DNA from 3 places in the Streptomyces mayteni genome. Region 3 is predicted to be linked to each of the others. Evidence: riboswitches for the same ligand, from Rfam matches in the RefSeq annotation. Region 3 holds a riboswitch; each other region holds the start of a gene.
The links. A riboswitch is a leader RNA that binds a small molecule or an ion and turns the genes downstream of it on or off. The one in region 3 is predicted to bind cobalamin.
Positions count from the first base shown of each region.

Region 1: it holds a riboswitch for cobalamin, as region 3 does, so the genes downstream of both, ACYVPE_RS14820 (energy-coupling factor ABC transporter permease) here and metE (5-methyltetrahydropteroyltriglutamate--homocysteine S-methyltransferase) in region 3, are expected to answer to the same signal.
Region 2: it holds a riboswitch for cobalamin, as region 3 does, so the genes downstream of both, ACYVPE_RS20365 (ribonucleoside-diphosphate reductase subunit alpha) here and metE (5-methyltetrahydropteroyltriglutamate--homocysteine S-methyltransferase) in region 3, are expected to answer to the same signal.

Region 1 covers NZ_BAAGPR010000026.1:52,826-59,869, forward strand. Annotated here, with positions in the region: gene ACYVPE_RS14800 (transketolase family protein) at 1-929, shown strand, start outside; gene ACYVPE_RS14805 (SDR family NAD(P)-dependent oxidoreductase) at 926-1,720, shown strand; gene ACYVPE_RS14810 (NAD(P)-dependent alcohol dehydrogenase) at 1,717-2,772, shown strand; gene ACYVPE_RS14815 (metallophosphoesterase) at 3,078-4,643, opposite strand; cobalamin riboswitch at 4,789-4,973, shown strand; gene ACYVPE_RS14820 (energy-coupling factor ABC transporter permease) at 5,004-5,693, shown strand; gene ACYVPE_RS14825 (energy-coupling factor ABC transporter substrate-binding protein) at 5,690-6,019, shown strand; gene cbiQ (cobalt ECF transporter T component CbiQ) at 6,026-6,775, shown strand; gene ACYVPE_RS14835 (hypothetical protein) at 6,776-6,829, shown strand; gene ACYVPE_RS14840 (energy-coupling factor ABC transporter ATP-binding protein) at 6,835-7,044, shown strand, end outside.
Region 2 covers NZ_BAAGPR010000045.1:18,320-25,363, forward strand. Annotated here, with positions in the region: gene ACYVPE_RS20355 (TetR/AcrR family transcriptional regulator) at 1-523, shown strand, start outside; gene ACYVPE_RS20360 (ribonucleotide-diphosphate reductase subunit beta) at 599-1,555, opposite strand; gene ACYVPE_RS20365 (ribonucleoside-diphosphate reductase subunit alpha) at 1,621-3,993, opposite strand; cobalamin riboswitch at 4,173-4,300, opposite strand; gene ACYVPE_RS20370 (DUF2079 domain-containing protein) at 4,510-5,988, opposite strand; gene ACYVPE_RS20375 (GNAT family N-acetyltransferase) at 6,145-6,642, opposite strand; gene ACYVPE_RS20380 (CstA-like transporter-associated (seleno)protein) at 6,881-7,044, opposite strand, start outside.
Region 3 covers NZ_BAAGPR010000004.1:93,933-100,976, forward strand. Annotated here, with positions in the region: gene ACYVPE_RS03180 (FecCD family ABC transporter permease) at 1-1,089, shown strand, start outside; gene ACYVPE_RS03185 (ABC transporter ATP-binding protein) at 1,089-1,910, shown strand; gene ACYVPE_RS03190 (ABC transporter substrate-binding protein) at 1,907-2,938, shown strand; gene metE (5-methyltetrahydropteroyltriglutamate--homocysteine S-methyltransferase) at 2,988-5,300, opposite strand; cobalamin riboswitch at 5,438-5,661, opposite strand; gene ACYVPE_RS03200 (PPOX class F420-dependent oxidoreductase) at 5,659-6,105, opposite strand; gene ACYVPE_RS03205 (helix-turn-helix domain-containing protein) at 6,306-7,044, shown strand, end outside.

The DNA of each region.
Region 1 (7,044 bases), on a different contig from region 3:
CCTGGGGCGGCACGCTGGTCGCGCTCGGCGCCGAGGACCCACGCACCGTCGTGCTCGACGGCGACCTGGCCACCAGCACCAAGGCCGACGCCTTCGCCGCGGCGCACCCCGACCGGTTCCTCCAGATGGGCATCGCGGAGCAGAACCTGGTCGGCGTCGCCGCGGGGCTGGCCACCACGGGGCTCGTCCCCTGGCTCTCGTCGTTCGGCGTCTTCTTCTCGAACCGCGCCCTCGACCCGATCCGGATGCTGGTCGCCCAGACGAACGCCAACGTGAAGATCGCCGCCGCCTACACCGGCGTCTGCTTCGGCATGGCGGGCAAGTCGCACCACGACCACGCCGACCTGGCCATCATGCGGGCCATGCCGGGGATGACGGTGCTCGCGCCGGGCGACGCCGCCGAGTGCGAGGCGATGACCCGCTGGGCGCACCGGCACCAGGGGCCCGTGTACCTGCGGCTGGCCCGCGACCCTGGCCCCGCGCTGCCGGCTACCGAGGGGCCGGCGGGCGAGGCGCCGTTCGGCGCGCCCCGGGTGCTGCGCGAGGGTCGGGCCGGGCTGCTGGTGTCCACGGGTTCGCAGACCGCGCGCACCCTGGCGGCCGCCGAGCTGTTGGCCGCCGAGGGGCTCGACCTGCGGGTGGCGCACCTGCCGACGATCAAGCCGTTCGACGCCGCCCGGCTGGTCGAGCTCTGTGCCGACGTGCCGTTCGTCGTGACGGTCGAGGAGCACTCCACCTACGGCGGGCTCGGCGGCATGGTCGCGGAGATCACCGCGGCCGGGCCGCGCCCGCTGCCCGTGCACCGGATCGCCCTGGCGGACACCTGGGTCGAGACCGGCTCCAACGAGCACCTGCTGACGGCGCACGGGCTCTCCGCCGAGGCGGTCGCGGCCCGGGTCGCCGAACTCGCCGGAAGGGCGGCGTCATGACCGCCCCCCGCACCGCGCTGATCTCCGGGGCGGCGCAGGGCATCGGCGCCGCGACCGCCGCGCACCTGGCCGCCGGCGGCTGGCGGGTCGTCGTGCTGGACCGCAACGGCCAGGGTGCCGAGCGGGTCGCGGCCGGGCTCGACGCCGAACACCCGGTGGCCGCCGGCCATCTGGGGCTGGCCTGCGACGTGTCCGACGAGGCCGCGGTCCGCTCGGCCGTCGAGCGGGCGGCCGGCCGGGGCGACCGGATCGACGCCGTGGTGGCGGCCGCCGGCAACCTGGAGCGCGGCCCGGCGGCCGAGTTGGGCGTCGACTCCTGGCGGCGGCATCTGGACATCCACCTCACGGGCGGCTTCCTGCTCGCCCAGGCCGCGTTCCCCCGGCTGCGCGCGGTGGGCGGCAGCGTGGTGACGATCGCCTCGGTCGGCTCCACCTTCGGCATCCCGCGCCGCGTCGCGTACGCCGCGGCCAAGAGCGGGATCCTCGGGCTGACCAGGACGCTGGCCGCCGAATGGGGACCCGAGGGGGTGCGGGTCAACGCGGTCGCGCCCGGCTACGTCAACACCGAGATGGTGCGTTCCGGGCTGGCGGCCGGCACCCTCGACCGGGCGGCACTGCTGGCCAGGACGCCGCTGCGGCGGCTGGCCGAGCCGCACGAGATCGCGGCGGCCATCGGCTTCCTGGTGTCGCCGGCGGCCGGCTTCGTGACCGGCGCCGTGCTGCCGGTGGACGGCGGCCTCACGGTGGACGGCACCTTCGACGCGCCCCCGCTCGGCGAGGAGACACCATGACCCCGACCGCCACCCGGACCGCCAACCCGGCCACCACCCGGGCCGCCGTCCTGCACGGCCCGCGCGACCTGCGCCTCGCCGACGTCCCGCTGCGCCCGCTGGGCCTGGACGACGTGCTGGTGGCGGTGGACGCGGTGGGCGTCTGCGGCTCCGACCTGCACTACTTCACCGACGGCCGGAACGGGCGGAACGAGCTGCGCCGGCCGACCGTGCTCGGCCACGAGGCGTCCGGGGTGGTAGTGGCGAGCGGCCGGGCCGCCGGCGTCGCCGTGGGCACCCGGGTCGCCGTCGAGCCGGCGGTGGGCTGCGGCGGCTGCGCCGAGTGCCGCGCGGGCCGCTACCACCTGTGCCCGGACGGCACCTGCCTCGGATCGCCGCCCACGCACGGCGCGTTCGCCGAGCACCTGGTGGTGCCGGCCCGCGCCGTCCACCCGCTGCCCGACGCGATCCCCCTCGAACTGGGGGCGCTGATCGAGCCGTTGGCCGTGGCCGTCTGGTCGGTGCGCCGGGCCGGCGTGGCGTTCGGGCAGCGGGTGCTGGTCACCGGCGCCGGGCCGATCGGCCTGCTCGTCGCCCAGGTGGCCAGGGCCGCGGGGGCGACCGAGGTGATCGTCACCGACGTCGCCGACGCCCGGCTCGAGGTGGCCCGCGCGCTCGGCGCCACCTCGGTGGTCAACACCGCCAGGGAGCCGCTGGAGGTCACCGGCGTGGACCGCCTGTTGGAGTGCTCGGGCCACCAGGCCGCGCTCCGCCAGGGCATCGGCGCGCTGCGGCCGGCGGGCCGGGCGACCCTGGTCGGTCAGGCGCCGGTGGCGGCCGACTCCCTGCCGCTCGCCCACCTCCAGCGCTGGGAGATCGACCTGGTCACCGCCTTCCGCTACGCCCACGCCTTCCCGACGGCGATCGCCCTGGCCGCCGCAGGACGCGTCGATCTGGCCACCCTCCTCACCGGCCGGTTCCCGCTGGACCGCGCGGCCGAGGCGCTCCGGGCGCCGGCGGCGGATCCCTCCCACCTCAAGGTGGTGGTCCGCCCCCGGGAGCCCGGGCGGTGAGGAGGGGCGGGGTCAGTGGTACGGGGTGAGGAAGGTCTCGATGGTGTATCCGCCGGTCAACTTCTCGGTCCTGAAGGACCGAGCTTGTCGACTCGGTCCGGAAGGCCGGGATTGCGAGTAGAGCGCGACTGGCTGCCGCGTGGTCCCCCGCGTCCAGTACCACCCCCGAAGGGAGGTACCGGGGCCATTGACTGGGCCCCGCTGCCACACGCCCCGGGGGCGAGGGAGTCGCCGCGACCCGCCTATGGGCGAGCCAAGTCCCTTACTGGGCTGGTCCTAGCGCCCACCGGCGTGTGGTTCGTGCCTTAACGCTCGCAGTCCCGCCCCGACAGCGTAGCGACACGACGGCGCTCCGCGCCACCCGGACCAGCGATGCCATCCTCCCTGCCGCGAAAGCCCAAGCTTCCTGGCGAGAACATGGTGAACTTCGTCGAGTTGAGCGGGGTGTCCGACCGGGTGCTGAGGACGGCGCCCCGGTCCGGGCCCTGGCCGCCGTCGAACCGGAGGCTGGCGTGGGCCGGTTGTCCGAGGTGGTGCTCGGTCGACCAGGTCAGCGCCCCGTCGCCGCTGGTGTGCAGCCGGCGGGCCGTCAGGTCGTTGCCGTGGCCCGACAGGTCTCGTACCACCCGGCCGTCGGCCACCGGCGCGCCGTCGTCGCCTTCGTCGCCGCCGGCGCCGGCGTCGGCGTCGGGGAGGCCGGCCTGGTCGAAGCGCCAGTAGGCGACGGTGCCGCGCACCAGGACGGCGGAGGCCGGTCTGGGCTCGGGCGCCGGGATCGGCGAGAAGCCGGCGAACCGGGGGGCGAAGTCGATCTCCAGGCTGAACCGGTCGGCCGGCCCGGTGAGTTCCACGTTCTCCGCCTCGAGCGGGGTGCGACGCTCGGGGTCGCGGGTCAGGAACCAGGGCGCGAAGGTCTCCACGTCCACGGCGCCCCTGGCCAGGTCGAAGGCGTACAGCCGGATCATGGCCGCGCCGCCGTAGTAGCGGTCCTGGTAGTTGGTGATGTGGACGTGGACGTCGTTGCCCGCGTCGTTGGTGAGGACGGTCCTGCCGGGCGGCCAGTAGTGGCCGCCGAGGGCGAGGAAGATCTGGTCGTTGCCGCGGATCAGCCCGTCCCACAGGCGCCGGCCGTTGTCCGAAAGCCGCGCCTCGCCGTCGTCCTCGGCCCAGGCGAGGTCGTGGGTGGTGAGCACGGCCGGCAGGGTCGGGTGGTCGTCGAGTACCCCCCGCGCCCACCGCAGACCGCTGTCGGAGACCCGCCAGTCCAGCGCCAGGACCAGCCAGTCGCGGCCGGCGGCGCGCAGCGTGTGGAAGCTGTTGTAACCGTCGGGTGACGCGCCGCCGAAGGTCGACATCCGGGCGTAGCGGTCCGGGCCGAACGCGCGCAGGTAGGCCGAGTCGCCGCGCTGGTCGTCGGCGCCTGACACGTCGTGGTTGCCGGCCAGGACGCTGTAGGGCACCTTGCCGTCCAGTTCCCTGAAGGTGTCGGCGGCCAGCTCGATCTCGTGCTCGGTGCCGTGTTCCGTGACGTCGCCCAGGTGGGTCATGAAGGCGATGTTGGCCTCGGCGCGCTCCGCGACCAGGTAGCGGAAGGTGGCGCGCATCGGGTCGGGGTCGGCACTGTCGGCGTCGAAGAGGTACTGGGTGTCGGGCAGCACGGCGAGCGCGAAGCGGGGTCTTTCCCCGTCGAACCGGCCCCCGGATCGCGCGGCGGCTGCGGCTGCGGTGCCGGCGGAGGTGGCGGAGGCGGCGGCCGCCTGCCCCGTGAGGGAGGTCGCCCCCGCGGCGGCGGCCGCGGCGGAGCCGCCGACGGCGGCCTGGAGGAGGGAACGTCTGCGAGGCCCGGCGGCCTCGTCGTGGGTGGTGCCCATGGGAACTCCCGGTGGCTGAGAAGGCATTGGGCACGATGCTGGCCGCCGGTGACGCGGCGGTGGCAGCGGCCTGAACTCCACGGGGGCGGGGAGCGATCCGCGGGTTCGGCCGCCCCCGTCCTCTTGTCATGGCCCGCTCCGGCCACTACTGTCGCCACGCCTTGGTGCTCGGGAAATCCGGTGTGATACCGGTGCGGCCCTCGCCACTGTGATCGGGAAGTCCGGCTCTCGCCCTCACGGGCAGCCACTGGGGTCCTCGGACCCCGGGAAGGCGGAGCACGGGCGGTGGTACCCGTCAGCCAGGAGACCGGCCATGGCGTGTCAACCATCCACGAGGTGTTGGAGAGGGTTTGTCCGGCCATGCACATAGCTGAGGGTTTCCTGCCCCCAGCGCACGCGGTCGCCTGGGGCGTCGCGTCTGCGCCGTTCGTCGTCCACGGAGTTCGGTCACTCACCCGCGAGGTCAGGGAGCATCCGGAGAGCACCCTGCTCCTCGGCGCCTCCGGGGCCTTCACGTTCGTCCTGTCCGCGCTGAAGCTGCCCTCGGTGACCGGGAGTTGTTCGCATCCCACCGGCACGGGGCTCGGCGCCATCCTGTTCCGGCCGCCGGTGATGGCGGTGCTCGGCACCATCACCCTGCTCTTCCAGGCGCTGTTGCTCGCGCACGGCGGCCTGACCACGCTCGGCGCCAACGTGTTCTCGATGGCCGTGGTCGGCCCCTGGGCCGGATACGCCGCGTACCGGCTGGCACGGCGGTCGGGACTGCCGCTGATGGCCGCGGTCTTCGCGGGCGCGTTCGTCGCCGATCTGTCCACCTACTGCGTCACCAGCGCGCAGCTCGCGCTGGCCTTCCCCGACCCGAGCGGCGGATTCCTGGGCGCGCTCGGCAAGTTCGGCGCCATCTTCGCCGTGACCCAGATTCCGCTGGCGGTGAGCGAGGGGCTGCTCACGGTGCTGGTGATGCGGCTCCTGACGCAGTCGAGCGGTGGCGAGCTGACCAGGCTCGGCGTGCTGGCGGCCGGGAAGTCCCACGGGGCGGTGGCCCGATGAGCAGGAACGCGCGGATCAACGGGCTGCTGGTGCTCGTGGTGGTGGCGCTCGCCGTGCTGCCGCTCGGCCTCGGGCTCGGCGACCACAAGGAGGAGCCGTTCGCGGGCGCGGACGGCGAGGCGGAGACGGCGATCACCGAGATCGAGCCGGACTACGAACCGTGGTTCTCGCCGCTGTACCAGCCGCCGTCCGGCGAGATCGAGTCGGCGCTCTTCGCCCTGCAGGCGGCGCTCGGCGCCGGCGTGCTCGGCTACTACTTCGGGGTGCGCCGGGGGCGCCGGCAGGTCGCGCCGCGGGCCGACGAGTCCGGCGCGGAAGGCGCCTGAGCCGCCGTGCTGCCGATCGACGCGGCGGCGCACGGCAGTCGCTGGCGCCGCCGCCATCCCGTGGAGAAGGCCGTGCTCGGGCTCGGTCTCACCGCGCTGGCCGTCGCGTTGCCGCCGTGGCCCGGCGCGCCGCTGGTGCTGGTGTCGGCGCTGGCACTGCTGCTGGGCCCGGCGGGGGTGCCGTGGCGCCGGCTGTGGCGGGCGTACCGGGTTCCGTTGGGTTTCTGCCTCACCGGGGCCGTCACGCTGCTCTTCGAGATCGGCGGGCCCGACGGCCCCGTTGGCCTCGCCGAGGGCGGACCGGTGCGCGCCGGCGAGCTGCTGCTGCGCACCTCGGCCGCCTCGCTCGGCGTGCTGCTGTTCGCCTTCACCACCCCGATGTCCGACCTGCTGCCGCGGCTGGTGCGGGCCGGGGTGCCGGCGCCGGTGGTCGACGTCGCCCTGGTGACGTACCGGATGAGCTTCCTGCTGCTGGACTCCGTGCGCCGGGTCAGGCAGGCGCAGGCGGCGCGGCTCGGGCACGCGTCGCGGGCCGCCGAGTGGCGTTCGCTCGCCGGCCTGGGGGCGACAGCGTTCGTACGGGCCTTCGCCCGGGCGGCGCGGCTCCAGGACGGGCTGGCGGGGCGCGGCTACGACGGCACGCTGCGGGTCCTGGTGCCACAGGCGCGGGTCTCCGTGCCGTTCACGGTGGCGAGCGCGGCGCTGCTGGTCGCGGTGGCGGCGCTCACCGCAGTGCTGGTGGGGGTGGGGCGGTGAGTGCCCCGATGCCCTCGGAGCCCCCGATGCTCTCGGTGCCCCTGGTGGCGTTGAGCGGCGTGTCCTTCGCGTACGAGGAAGGGCCGACGGTGCTGCGCGACCTGGACTTCGCGGTGTGGGAGGGGCGGGCGCTGGCCCTGCTCGGCCGCAACGGCAGCGGCAAGACCACGCTGATGCGGCTGCTCAGCGGCGGACTGCGGCCGGGCGCCGGGCGGTTGACGCTGGCAGGCGTGCCGGTCGACCACGACCGGGCGGGCCTGACCAGGCTG
Region 2 (7,044 bases), on a different contig from region 3:
CTATGTCGAGCGCGGCTACGAACAGACCACGGTCGCCGAGATCGCCCGGCGGGCCGCACTGACCGAGCGCACCTTCTTCCGGCACTTCGCCGACAAGCGGGAAGTGCTGTTCGCCGGCTCGGAGACGCTTCAGGAGTGCGCCGTGGGCGCGCTCGACGCCGTCCCGGCCGCCGCCTCGCCGATCGACGCGGTTTCCGCCGCGTTGGAGGGGGCGTCCGCGATGTTCCAGGAGCGCCGGGCGTACGCCACGAAGCGGCATGCCGTCATCGCCGCCAACGCGGAGCTGCGGGAGCGCGAGCTCATCAAGCTCGCCGGGCTGGCCACCGGGCTGGCCGAGGCGCTGCGGCGGCGCGGCGTCGGCGAGCCGGCCGCGAGCCTCGCCGCCGAGGCCGGCATAGCCGTGTTCAAGGTGGCCTTCGAACAGTGGATCGGCGAGGCCGACGAGCGGGAACTCGCCGAGGTCGTCAGGGAGTCGCTCGGCGAGCTCAGGGCCGTGACCGGCGGCGGCCAGGTCTCCCGGTAGCCGGCGGTGAAGCGGGGCCGGCCCGCCGCGCGGGGCGCGGCGGGCCGGTGAGGGGAAGGGGCGAGCGAGCGGGGATCAGAACTCGTCGTCGAAGGAGACGTTGCCCTCGACCGCCACCTGGTAGGCGGACGGGCGGCGCTCGAAGAAGTTCGTCAGCTCCTGGACGTTCTGCAGCTCCATGAACGCGAACGGGTTGCGGGAGCCGTAGATCGGCTTCAGGCCGAGCCTGACCAGCCGCTGGTCGGCGACGCACTCCAGGTACTCGCGCATCGACTCGGTGTTCATGCCGGCCAGGCCGTCACCGCACAGGTCGCGGGCGAACTGGAGCTCGGCCTCGACGGCCTCCCGCAGCATCTCCGTGACCTCGCGCTCCATCTCCTCGTCGAACAGGTCCGGCTCCTCCGCGCGGACCGTGTCGACCACGTGGAAGGCGAAGTCCATGTGGCAGCTCTCGTCCCGGAACACCCAGTTGGTGCCGGTGGCCAGGCCGTGCAGCAGGCCGCGGGACCGGAACCAGTAGACGTAGGCGAAGGCGCCGTAGAAGAACAGGCCCTCGATGCAGGCCGCGAAGCAGATCAGGTTCAGCAGGAACCGGCGACGGTCCTCGCGGGTCTGGAGGCTCGACAGGTCGTCGACCGAGTCGATCCAGCGGAAGCAGAACTGCGCCTTCTCCCGGATCGACGGGATGTTCTCCACCGCCGCGAAGGCCGCCGTGCGCTCGTCCGGGTCGGGGAGGTAGGTGTCCAGCAGCGTCAGGTAGAACTGGACGTGCACGGCCTCCTCGAACAGCTGCCGCGACAGGTAGAGCCTGGCCTCGGGGGAGTTGATGTGCTTGTAGAGCGTGAGCACCAGGTTGTTGGCGACGATCGAGTCGCCGGTGGCGAAGAACGCCACAAGACGGCCGATCAGGTGCTGCTCGCCAGGCGAGAGCTTGGCCAGGTCGGCCACGTCCGAGTGGAGGTCGACCTCCTCGACCGTCCAGGTGTTCTTGATGGCGTCCCGGTACCGCTCGTAGAACGCCGGGTAGCGCATCGGGCGGAGCGTCAGCTCGAAGCCCGGGTCCAGCAGGTTCTTGACGGTGGTCTTGGGCGTGGTGGTCACTGGCAGGCCTCGCAGGACTCGGGGTTCTCCAGGGAGCAGGCGACGGCCTGTTCGGGGACGGAAGCGGAGACGGGGACGGCGACGGGCGCGGCGGCGCGGGCGGCCTGGGCGATCCGGGTGGCCGGGCGCGAGCGCAGGTAGTAGGTGGTCTTGAGGCCCTTCTTCCAGGCGTAGGCGTACATCGAGCTGAGCTTGCCGATGGTGGGCGCCGCCATGAACAGGTTCAGCGACTGGCTCTGGTCGAGGTACGGGGTGCGGGCCGCGGCCATGTCGATCAGGGCACGCTGCGGCAGCTCCCAGGCCGTCCGGTACAGCTGCTTCAACTCGTCGGGCAGGCCGGGGAGTTCGGCGACCGAGCCGTTGGCCTCGCGCAGCGCCTCGCGGGTGGCGTCGTGCCAGAGCCCGAGCCGCTTGAGCTCGCCGATCAGGTACGAGTTGACCTGGAGGAACTCGCCGCTCAGCGTCTCCCGCTTGAAGAGGTTGGAGACCTGCGGCTCGATGCACTCGTAGACGCCGGCGATCGAGGCGATGGTGGCGGTGGGCGCGATGGCGAGCAGCAGCGAGTTCCGCATCCCCGTCGTGGCGACGCGCTCGCGCAGCGCGGCCCAGCGCTCGGGCCAGGTGGCGGTGGCCTCCGGGTAGTGGTCCGGGTGCAGCACGCCGTCCGCGGTGCGGGTCTCGGCCCAGCCGCGGTGCCGGCCGTTCCGCTCGGCGAGGTCGGCCGAGGTCTCGTAGGCCGTGAGCATGATGCGCTCGGCGATCCTGGTGGACAGCTCGCGGGCGGCGGGGGAGTCGAACGGCAGCCGGAGCCTGAAGAACACGTCCTGCAGGCCCATCACGCCCAACGCCACCGGGCGCCAGCGGGAGTTGGAGGCGTCGGCCTGGGGGGTCGGGTAGAAGTTCAGGTCGATGACCCGGTCGAGGAACGTGACGGCGGTCCGCACGGTGGCGTCAAGACGCTCCCAGTCCATCTCGCCGTCGTCGCCCAGGTGGGCGGCCAGGTTGACGGAGCCCAGGTTGCAGACGGCCGTCTCGCCGTCGTTCGTGACCTCCAGGATCTCGGTGCAGAGGTTCGAGGAGTGCACGATGCTGCCGGGCCGCGCGGTCTGGTTGGCGGTGCGGTTGGCGGCGTCCTTGAACGTCATCCAGCCGTTGCCGGTCTGGGCCAGGGTGCGCATCATCCGGGCGTAGAGCTGGCGGGCCGGGATGGTGCGCTGGGCCAGGCCGGCCTGCTCGGCGCGGCGGTAGGCGGCGTCGAACTCGTCGCCCCACAGGTCGACGAGCTCGGGCACGTCGGCCGGCGAGAACAGCGACCAGTCGCCGTCGGAGTCGACGCGCCGCATGAACTCGTCGGGGATCCAGTGCGCGATGTTCAGGTTGTGGGTGCGCCGCGCCTCCTCGCCCGTGTTGTCGCGGAGTTCGAGGAACTCCTCGATGTCCGCGTGCCACGTCTCCAGGTAGACGCAGGCCGCGCCCTTGCGGCGGCCGCCCTGGTTGACCGCGGCCACCGAGGAGTCCAGGGTGCGGAGGAACGGCACGATGCCGTTGGACTTGCCGTTGGTGCCGCGGATCAGTGAACCGCGGGCGCGGATGCGGGAGTACGAGAGGCCGATGCCGCCGGCGTGCTTGGAGAGCCGGGCGATCTGGTGGTAGCGCTCGTAGATGGAGTCCAGCTCGTCGGCGGGGGAGTCCAGCAGGTAGCAGGACGACATCTGCGGGTGGCGGGTGCCCGAGTTGAACAGGGTGGGCGAGGACGGCAGGTAGGCGAGCGAGCTGGTGAGCCGGTAGAGCTCGGCCACGTCCTTCAGGGCCCGCTCCGACTCGTCCTCGGCCAGGCCGCAGGCGACGCGCAGCAGGAAGTGCTGCGGGGTCTCGATCACCCGGCGGGTGGTGGGGTGGCGCAGCAGGTAGCGGGACTCGACGGTGCGCAGCCCGAAGTACTCGAAGCGGTCGTCGGCGCCGGTCGTGACGGCGTGTTCGACGAGCGCGTCGAGCCGGGAGGCGTGGCGGCGGACGAACCCGGCGGTGCGGTCGCCGATCAGGCCCTCGCGGTGGCCCACGGCGATGGAGGCGGAGAACGAGTCGGCGCCCTGTCCGGCGGCCTCCTCGCGGATGGCGAGGGTGAGGAGCCGGGCCGCGAGCCGCGAGTACTCGGGCTCCTCGGCGATCAGGCCGGCGGCGGCCTCGATGGCCAGCGAGCGCAACTCGGCCTCGTCGGAGCCGGCATGCCGGCCGCGCGCCACGGCCGCCCCGACCCGGGCGGGGTCGGTGGCGGACAGGTCGGCGGTGAGCTCGGCAAGCGTCAGCGACAGCGTGGTGGGCTGCGCGGCGGTAACCGGCTCCGCGGGTGCGACGGGTGCGATGGTCACTCGATGCTCTCCCTCAATCGAATCGGATCGAATCGATCGCGGGGCGCCGCACGGGACGGGGTCGCGCGCGGCGTCTCGCGGTGAGCACCCGGGGCCGGGCACGACGGCGCACGCGAGCATGCGTGTGGTAGGGCAAAGGCATGCGCGCTGCGTCCGTCGGCCCAGTCCCCGAGGCCCGGACGTCTGTAGGGCTGCCGCCAGGTGGTCGGACTTCACGATGAACCGAACGAATCCGGCTATCGCATACCGTTGCGGGACAGTTCCGGACTCTCACCGGATTCCCCTGGGCGACAACGAGGACGAGCATACATCTTGTGCTGCCCCAACCACGCACCCCTATATGTTGTGTTCCGTGTCTCCTTGGTGACGGAGCGAGGGGAGCGAACATGCGAATGCCGAGGCGCGTGGCGGGCGACGGGCGCCCCGGCCGTTCACCTGGCGCCCGAGGGCGCGCGGCGGTGGCGCGACGTCAACCCCGAACCTTCGCTCGTGTGCGATAGCGAATGTGCGGGTGGGTCAGTCGCGGCGCAGCACCCAGAATCCGGCCTCACTCGCCGTCACCCGGTAGGCCGCCTCCGGATACAGCTGTCGGGCGTACGCCACCATGCCGGCCGCGTCCCGCGCGGGATCGTAGTAGGCGATGTACTCGGGCGCCGACCCCTCGGTGTCGCCGATCCAGAACACCCGGCAGCGCTGGGTGAGATGGGAGATCGGCCGGACGTTGGCCGCGACGTCCGCCCCGTCGGGGACGGCGGCCAGCACGCGCTCGCCGGCCTCGGCCGCGGTGCCCGGCCGGTAGGTGTCGGCGTGGGTGAGGGTGGCGATCGGCTGGTAGGCGCTGAGAGCCAGCGCGGCGGCCAGCGCGGCGGCCGGCAACTGGCGGGCGTAGCCGCGCAGCCAGGGGCGCCGTGAGGCGCCCGAGCGGGCGATCGCGTCGGCCAGCGCGAGCGCCGTGACGGGCATCAGCACGGCGCTGTAGTGGAAGTCGATGCCCCAGTAGTTCGGCTCCTGGGAGACGAACCGCCAGGCGATGGTGGGCACCACGACGAGCAGCAGCGGCGAGCGGAGGGCCAGCAGGCCCGTGGTGGGCACCAGGATCCACAGCAGGGTGCGGACCTTCTGGTCGACATCCGTGAACAGCGCGTCGAGCGGGCCGCCGCCCTCGTCCACCTTGGCCCAGTAGTCGTAGTCGCCGCCGGCGTTGAAGGCCGGTATCACCACGGCAATCACCAGGGCGCAGGCCAGCACCGCGAGGCCGGCCACCGCGAGCGCGGCGCGCGGCGCGCGGACGTGCCCGGCCTGCTGCGCCCGCCACGCCACCACCAGAGCGATGACGGCGACCGTCATCCCCAGGTCCTCCTTGACCAGCAGCAGCGGCAACGCCCAGCAGAGCGCGGCGCGCCAGCGCTCGCGGACCACGGCCTCCAGCGAGAACGCGATCAGCGGGACGGCGAAGCAGATCTCGTGGAAGTCGAAGTCGACCGCCTGTTGCATCCCCCAGGAGAGCCCGAAGGCCGCCCCCACGGCCGCCCCGGCCGGCCGGCCGAGCAGGAACGCGGCGCCGCGGGTGACCGGCAGCACCGCGAGCGCGAAGAGCGCGGCCTGGACGACGAGGAGGGTGACGGGCGTCGGGAAGACCCGGTAGAACGGCGCGATCAGCGCGGTGATCGGGCTGAAGTGGTCGCCCAGTATCGGGAACCCGGGACCCTTGAGGTCGGCGACCGGCTCCTCGAGCCGGGCGTAGGCGCTGATGGCCTGCTCGAAGATGCCGAGGTCCCAGGACCGGTTCTCGTAGCGCAGGTAGCGGGTGACGGACAGCAGCGCGTAGACGACGAAGAACCCGAGCGCCAGCAGCACGCCGTCCGAGGGCGGGCGGAACCGGGACCGCGCCGGGCGCAGGCCGGTGCCGGTGCCGGCGGCCGGCTCCTGGCGGTCGCCGCCACCGCTCTCCGTGCTGGAGTTCGAGGTCGAGGTCGTCGAGGTGGTGCTGGTCATCGGGACACCGCTGCGGTCACGAGGGTCGGGGCGCGAGGGCGGCGTGGTACGAGGGCCCAGCCCCACCCCGCCGCAGGAATGACGTCCGAGCGGCCCCGACGGTTCCCGACCCGCCCTCGATCGTGGCGTGGGGCGGCGTGGGGGCGCGTGGCGCCGCTAGCGCAGCGGCAACGTGGCGTGCACCGCGACGCCGTCAGGGTGGCGGCACAGCGTCGCGCCGAGCCGCCGGAGAATCGCCACCGCCGCCCCGTTGTCGGCCGTGGTGTCGGCCACCAGCAGCCGGCCGCCGGCGCGCCGCGCCTCCGCGCACAGCAGCCGCAGGGCCGCAGTGCCGATCCCGCGCCCGCGCCGGGAGCGCCCCAACCAGATGCCGGTCTCCAGCACGTCGGGGCCGCCGGCCCTGGCCAGCCGCACGGAGCCGACGACCAGCCCGCCGTCCGCCACGGCGTAGGCGGCCTCGCCGGCCGGCCCGTCGAGCCCGGCCAGGCGGGCGCGGTGCCAGGCCAGGAACGCCTCCCGGCGGTCGGCCGTCCACCCGGCGGGGCCGGCCACCGGCGGCATCACGTCCTCCGGGGGCGCGTCCGCGACGGCCGTCGCGAGCAGCGCGGCCAGGTTCTCCTCGTCCATCGGGCGCAGCGCCACCCGCTCGTCCATGTCCCGCCCTCTCGCCCGGTGCCGTCCCGCCCCGATTCTCGGGATGCGGGACACCACCACGCCAACGGTTTCGCCCTCGCCCACGCCCTCCCGGCCCATGCCCTCCCGGCCCGTGGCCTCTCGGGCCGGGGCGGATGGCCGACCGCCGGCCCGCCGCGTGGTCCGGCGGTCGGGGTGCCCTCCCACCCGGACGGGTGGGAGGGCGGGGAGGTCTCCGCCGAGCCCGCCCGGCAAGGGGCTAGCAGCAGACGCCGCCCCCGTTCCGCGGGTCGCCGTAGCGCCGTTCCATCCGTTCCCTTTCGAACGCGCGACGGGAGGGGACGGGCGCCGCCGCGTCGGCCTCGCGTACCCGCGCGACATGGCGGGCGTAGGCGTTCTCGCCGGTCAGCTCGGTGACGTACC
Region 3 (7,044 bases):
AGCAGTTCGCCACCCTCCGTCGGCGCACCTCCCGACAGCCCTGGAGCTCCGGCGGCCGGCCGCGGTCTCCTTCTTCCCGTCCTCGTCCTGCTGGCGGCCCTGCTCGCCTCGACCGTGCTCGCCATCGGGCTCGGTTCCGCCGTCGTCCCGCCCGACGACACCGCCCGCTACCTGTGGGCGGCCCTGACCGGCGGCACCATCCCGGCCGACGAGCTGACCAGGTACCAGATCATCTGGCAGGTCCGCACGCCGCGCGTGCTGCTCGCGGCCACCGTGGGCGCCGGGCTGAGCGTGGTCGGCGTCGCCGTCCAGGCGCTGGTGCGCAACGCGTTGGCCGACCCGTTCGTGCTCGGCGTCTCCTCGGGAGCCTCGGTCGGCGCCGTCTCCGTCACCGTCTTCGGCGTCTTCTCCTCGCTCGGCGTCTACGCCCTCTCCGCCGGCGCCTTCGCCGGCGCGCTGGGCGCCGCCGCCCTCGTCTACGCCGCCGCCCTCAGCCGTGCGGGACTGACCCCGCTGCGGCTGGTGCTCACCGGGATCGCCCTCGCCTACGGCTTCCAGGCCGTGATGAGCGTGCTGGTCTACCTGGTGCCCGACGGCGAGGCCACCCACACCGTGCTCTTCTGGACCTTCGGCGGCTTCGGCGCCGCCACCTGGGGCTCGCTGCCGCTGGTCGCGGCGATCGTCCTCCTCGGCACCCTCGCGCTGCACCGCTTCGCCCGCGCGCTCGACGCCATGGCGCTCGGCGACGAGACCGCCGCCAGCCTGGGCGTGGACCTCGCGGCGGTGCGCCGGGCGCTGTTCGTGCTCACCGCCCTGATGACCGGCGCGATGGTCGCGGTCAGCGGGGCGATCGGCTTCGTCGGCCTGGTCATGCCGCACCTGGTCCGGATCCTCGTCGGCGCCAGGCACGCCCGGGTCCTGGTGCTCGCGCCGCTCCTCGGCGCGGTGTTCGTCGTCTGGGCCGACCTGGTGGCCAGGACGCTCGCCGCGCCCCGGGAACTGCCGCTCGGCGTCGTCACCGCGCTCGTCGGCGTGCCCGTCTTCGTCGCGCTCATGCGGGGCCGCGGCTACCTGTTCGGAGGCCGCTGATGACCGACTCCCCGCCCCGACCGGCGCCTGCGCCGGCGCGCCTGCGGCTCGACGGCCTGCACGTCGCCATCGACGGCCGGGAGCTGGTGCGTGACCTGTCCCTGGAGGCCGGCGCCGGGCGGGTCACCGGCCTGGTCGGCCCCAACGGCAGCGGCAAGTCCACCGCCCTCCGCTGCGTCTACCGGGCGCTCGCCCCCACCCGCGGCGCCGTCCGGCTCGACGACCGCGACCTGCTGGCGCTGCCCCGCCGCGAGAGCGCCAGGTCCGTCGCGGCCCTTACCCAGGAGAACGGCTCCGAACTCGACTTCACCGCCTGGGAGATCGTCGCCCTCGGCCGCACCCCGCACCTGCGCGGCAACCAGGCGCTCGGCGCCCGCGAGCGCGAGCTCTGCCGCCGGGCCATGGCCGACCTCGACGTCCTCCACCTGGCCGACCGCGGCGTGCTCACCCTCTCCGGCGGGGAACGCCAACGCGTGCTGGCCGCCCGCGCCCTGGTGCAGGAGCCCGCCGTCCTGGTCCTCGACGAGCCCACCAACCACCTCGACATCCGCCACCAGGTACGGCTCCTCTCGCTGCTGCGCCGCACCGGGACCACGGTGCTCGTGGTGCTGCACGACCTCAACCTGGCCGCCGCCGTCTGCGACCGGATCGGCGTCCTCGCCGGCGGCACCCTCGTCGCCGCCGGCACGCCGCGCGAGGTGCTCACCCCCGAGCTGGTCCGCGAGGTGTTCGGCGTCGACGCCACCGTCGTCCCGCACCCGCTGACCGGCGCCCCCCAACTCCTCTACTCCCTCGAACACCCCCCGGAAGGACGACCATGACCACCCGTATCCGACGCGGCCGGCTCGCCGTCACGGCCCTCGCCGCCTCGACCCTGCTGTTGCCCGCCTGCGGTGCCGAGGTCGAGCCGGCCGACGAGGGCGCGGGCGCCGGCTCCGCCGGGGCGGCCGAGACCGTGACCGTGGAGCGCTGCGGCGAGGACGTCGCGTACCGGCGCCCTGAGCGGGCCGTCGTCTACGAGGGCGGCAGCGCGGACAAGATGTTCGCGCTCGGCCTGACCGAGCACGTACTCGGCTACGTCATGCCGCCGGCCAACCCGCCGGTCGAGGAGTCGCCGTGGGCCGACGAGTACGCCCGCGTCGAGATGCTCAGCGACGACCTGCTCAACCGCGAACTCGTGGTGGACGCCCGGGCCGACCTCGTGGTCGCCGGCTGGCGGTCCGGGTTCAGCGAGGAGCGCGGCATCACCCCCGAGATCCTCGACGGCCTTGGCGTCCAGAGCTTCATGCACAGCGAGACTTGCTACAACTACCCGGGCCACCCTGCGGAGTTCACCCCCTTCGAGGGCCTCTACCACGACCTGGAACTGCTCGGCCGGATCTTCGGTGTCGAGGACCGGGCGGCCGAGGTCGTCGCCGGGCTGCGCGAGCGGGTCGCCGCCGTGGCGGACCAGGCGCCCGACGGCCGGCGGCCCCGGGTCTTCGTCTACGACTCGGGCACCGACCAGCCGTTCACCTCGGGCAACCAGGCCCCACCCCACGAGATCATCGAGACCGCGGGCGGCGAGAACGTCTTCGCCGACCTCAGGGACCGCTGGACCACGGTCGGTTGGGAGGCGGTGGTCGAGGCCGAGCCGGAGGTGATCGTGGTCCTCGACTACCAGGACCAGCCCGTCGAGGAGAAGATCGAGTTCCTGCGTACCTCCCCCGTCACCTCGGAACTGCCCGCGGTCCGCGAGGACAACTTCTACGTCCTCGACTACAACGAGGCGATCAGCGGCCCCCGGATCGTGGACGGCGCCGAGGGCTTCGGCGAGTACCTGCGCACCGCCGACCTCGGCCTCGAGTAGCCGTCCCGGGGCGGGACGCGACGCGCCCCGCCCAGGACCGACCGGCGGATCAGGACGCGGACAGCTCACCGCGCACGGTGCGCGCCGCCGACACCAGGTTCGCCAGGGAGGCGCGGGTCTCCGCCCAACCGCGGGTCTTCAGGCCGCAGTCCGGGTTCACCCAGAGCCGCTCGGCCGGGATGGCCCGCAGCCCGGTGCGCAGCAGGTCGGCCGCCTCCCGGGCGCTCGGCACCCGCGGCGAGTGGATGTCGTAGACGCCGGGGCCCGCCTCGCGCGGGTAGCCGTGCGCGGCGAGCTCCCTGGCGACCTGCATGTGCGAGCGGGCGGCCTCCAGGCTGATCACGTCGGCGTCGAGGTCGTCGATGGCCTGGACGACGTCGCCGAACTCGGCGTAGCACATGTGGGTGTGGATCTGGGTGTCGGGACGCACGCCGCCGGTGGTGAGCCGGAACGCCTCCGTGGCCCACGCCAGGTACCCGGCCCGGTCGGCGGCCCGCAGCGGGAGCGTCTCGCGCAGCGCCGGCTCGTCCACCTGGATCACCGAGGTGCCCGCCGCCTCCAGGTCGGTCACCTCGTCGCGCAGCGCGAGCGCCACCTGGCGCGCGGTGTCGCCGAGTGGCTGGTCGTCGCGGACGAACGACCAGGCGAGCATGGTCACGGGCCCGGTGAGCATGCCCTTCACCGGCCGCTCGGTGAGGGACTGGGCGAACGTCGTCCAGCGCACCGTCATCGGCTCGGGGCGGGAGATGTCGCCGGCCAGGATCGGCGGCCGGACGTAGCGGGTGCCGTACGACTGCACCCAGCCGTGCCGGGTGGCGAGGTAGCCGGTGAGCCGCTCGGCGAAGTACTGCACCATGTCGTTGCGTTCGGCTTCGCCGTGCACCAGCACGTCGAGACCGGCCCGCTCCTGGAAGGAGACCACCTCCCGGATCTCGGCCTCGATGCGCTCCTCGTAGCCGGCGGTGTCGAGGTGGCCGGCGCGCAGGTCGGCGCGGGCCGCGCGCAGTTCGCCGGTCTGCGGGAAGGAGCCGATGGTCGTGGTCGGCAGCAGCGGCAGGCCGAGGTGGGCGCGCTGGGCGGCGGCCCGCTCCGGATAGGGCTCGGGGCGGCGCGCGTCGGCCTCGGTCACCGCGCCGGCGCGGGCCCGGACGGCCGGGTCGTGGGTGATGGGGGAGCCGGCCCTGGACGCCAGATCGGCGCGGTTGGCGGCGAGTTCGGCCGCGATGGTGTCGGTGCCGTGGGCCAGGCCCCTGGCGAGGGTGACGACCTCGGCGGACTTCTGCCGGGCGAAGGCCAGCCACCGCACGATCCCCGGGGCGATGTCCCGCTCGGCCGCCGCGTCCAGCGGGACGTGGAGGAGGGAGCAGGAGGCGGCGACGTCGACCCGGTCGGCCAGGCCGAGCAGGGTGCCGAGGGTGGTGAGCGACTTCGCCAGGTCGTTGATCCAGATGTTGCGGCCGTCGACCACTCCCGCGACCAGCCGCCTGCCGGGCAGCCCGCCGGCGGCCGCCAGCGCTTCCAGGTTGGCCGCGGCGGCGCCGGTGAAGTCCAGGGCGAGCCCGTCGACCGGTGCCTTGGCCAGCACCGGCAGGGCGTCGCCGAGCCGGTCGAAGTAGGAGGCGACCAGCACCCTGGGCCGGTCGGCCAGGGTGCCGAGCGCGCGGTAGGCGCGGGCCGCCGCGGCCAGTTCGTCCGGGGTGCGGTCCTGGACCAGCGCCGGCTCGTCGAGCTGCACCCACTCCGCGCCGGCCGCCCGCAGGTCGGCCAACACCTCGGCGTACACCGGCAGCAGGCGGTCGAGCAGCGCCAGCGGCTCGAAGTCCGCCGGCGCGCCGGGCGCCGGCTTGGCGAGCAGCAGGTAGGTGACGGGGCCGACGAGCACGGGGCGGGCCGTCAGACCGAGGGCCAGGGCCTCCCCGAGCTCGCCCACCTGCTTGGCGGAGTCGGCGGCGAACACTGTGTCCGGGCCCAACTCGGGCACCAGATAGTGGTAGTTGGTGTCGAACCACTTGGTCATCTCCAGCGGCGCGACGTCCTGGGTGCCGCGCGCCATGGCGAAGTACCCGTCCAGCTGGTCGGCGGCGACGGCTTCGCGGTGCCGGTCGGGGATGGCGCCGACCATGACGGAGGTGTCCAGGACGTGGTCGTAGAACGAGAAGTCGCCGGTCGGTACCTCGTCGACGCCGGCCTCGGCCAGCTGCCGCCAGTTGGCGCGGCGCAGTTCGGCGGCGGTGGCCAGGAGGGCGTCGGCGGTGACGCGGCCCTGCCAGTAGCCCTCGATCGCCTTCTTCAACTCCCGGCCCTGTCCCTGGCGGGGGTAGCCGTACACGGTGGCCCGTGCTGCCGCGTGCTTGCTACTCATGGAGATCTCCTTCGCGAGACGAATCCCTGAGATCCCGGCGACGGGACGAGAACGCGAAGGGGTGAGAGACGGGACGGCACGCCCCGTGTCTACGCCGACCCGCCCTCGGGGTCACCGGGATGTCCGCGCACGGGTGGTCCGTGTGCGGGCAGTTGGCAGGTCTTCGGACTCGCGGGCCCGCCCTCCTGACCGGAGGACACCTACTGGCCGTCGCTTCCCAGGCCCCGTTCGTCGGGCCCAGTGCGTATGACGGCGGTCGTTCCCACTCACCGCTGCGGGGCAGTCCCGGATTCCCACCGGGTTCCCTCTTGCGACGCCTCCCGCCTGGCGGACGGGGCGAACCAGCTGCGGGAACAGCCTACGGTGCCGGCCGGCCCTCCGCCGCGCCCCGTCCGTCATCCGGAAGACGCCCACGCCCTCGCTTATCGGGCGGCCCGAACTCAACGCCGGCCGTGCCACCCTCGTCGAGACTGTTCTCCAGCCCTACCGCCCGTCCGCCGTGCTTCCTAGGACTGCCGAACAGAGTGGTGATCACGAGCACGCGAAACTTATTGCCGTATTTTGCGGTCATCGCCCGCTTGGCGGTGCGCAACTCACCCCCGGACAGCACCCGTGCCACCCCGGGCCGCCACGGTCCCATCGGCGTTCCATCGAACGTCGAAGGTGCGATCTCGACCCGAGGATTGCGACGGATCCGTCCAACCTTCCACGAGCGAACGGGCGTGTACCCGTACCAATGGCGGCCAGCAGGTGCCAGCCACACCGGCGTCGACGTCGCGGAGCCATCTCGACGAAACGTGCGCAGCGCGAAAACTGGTCACCGTCGGGATCATCACGAAACGCCACGGCGCCCCCTATCCCATACCAACACCACCGTCGAGTCCGGTTGGTGAAAGCTGCACAGCACGACGGCTCCGCCAAGCGTCTTGACGAGGCCGTTCGCTGTTCCCCCCCAAGCTGACGGGGGTACCGTCCTGAATGCCTAAGTTCAGAACGGAGTTCAGCATGCCACATGCTGCCGACGATCACACCGGCGCGCGGATCGCCGACTACCGGAAGCTACGTCATCTCACGCAAGTGGGCTTGGCTCAACGGGCGTTCGTCGCCCGAAGCACGATCGCGAAGATTGAGGCCGGCCTCTCGCCCGCGACTCCCGGTGTCGTAGCCGCTATCGCCCGCGCGCTCGAAGTAGATGTTGCCGTGCTCAACGGCCAGCCCTACGTCGAGGAGATGCGGCAAGACCAACTCGACCGCATGATCGCGCCACTCGCCTACTCCCTCGACATGTACGACCTCGGCCCCGATCTCAGCATTCAACCGCGCCCGCTGCCGCAGGTCGCCGCGGAAGTCGACGGCCTGTGCAAGGCGGCCTGCGCGACCGAGTACACCCGGACCGGCGAGCGACTGCCCGGCCTGCTTGCCGAACTCACCACCATCATCAGCGGTTTGCCGGAGGGAGCGGAGCGACGCCGCGCCGCCACCCAGCTCGCGTGGTGCTACTGGGTGGCCTACGAGTTCGCGTACCGCCTCGGCTTCCACCACCTCGCCGCGATCGCCCTCGAACGCATGGGCTACATGGGTGATCAGGCCCAGGACCCGCTGCTACTGGCCCTCCGGCTCCAACGCCGCTCCAGCATGCTGCTGCGTCGCGGCGACAACCCGATGGCGCTGCGAGTCCTCGACCGCGCCCACCAGTTGGTGGAACAACACGACGAACCTGGCTCGGTCCCCGCGCTCGCCGTGT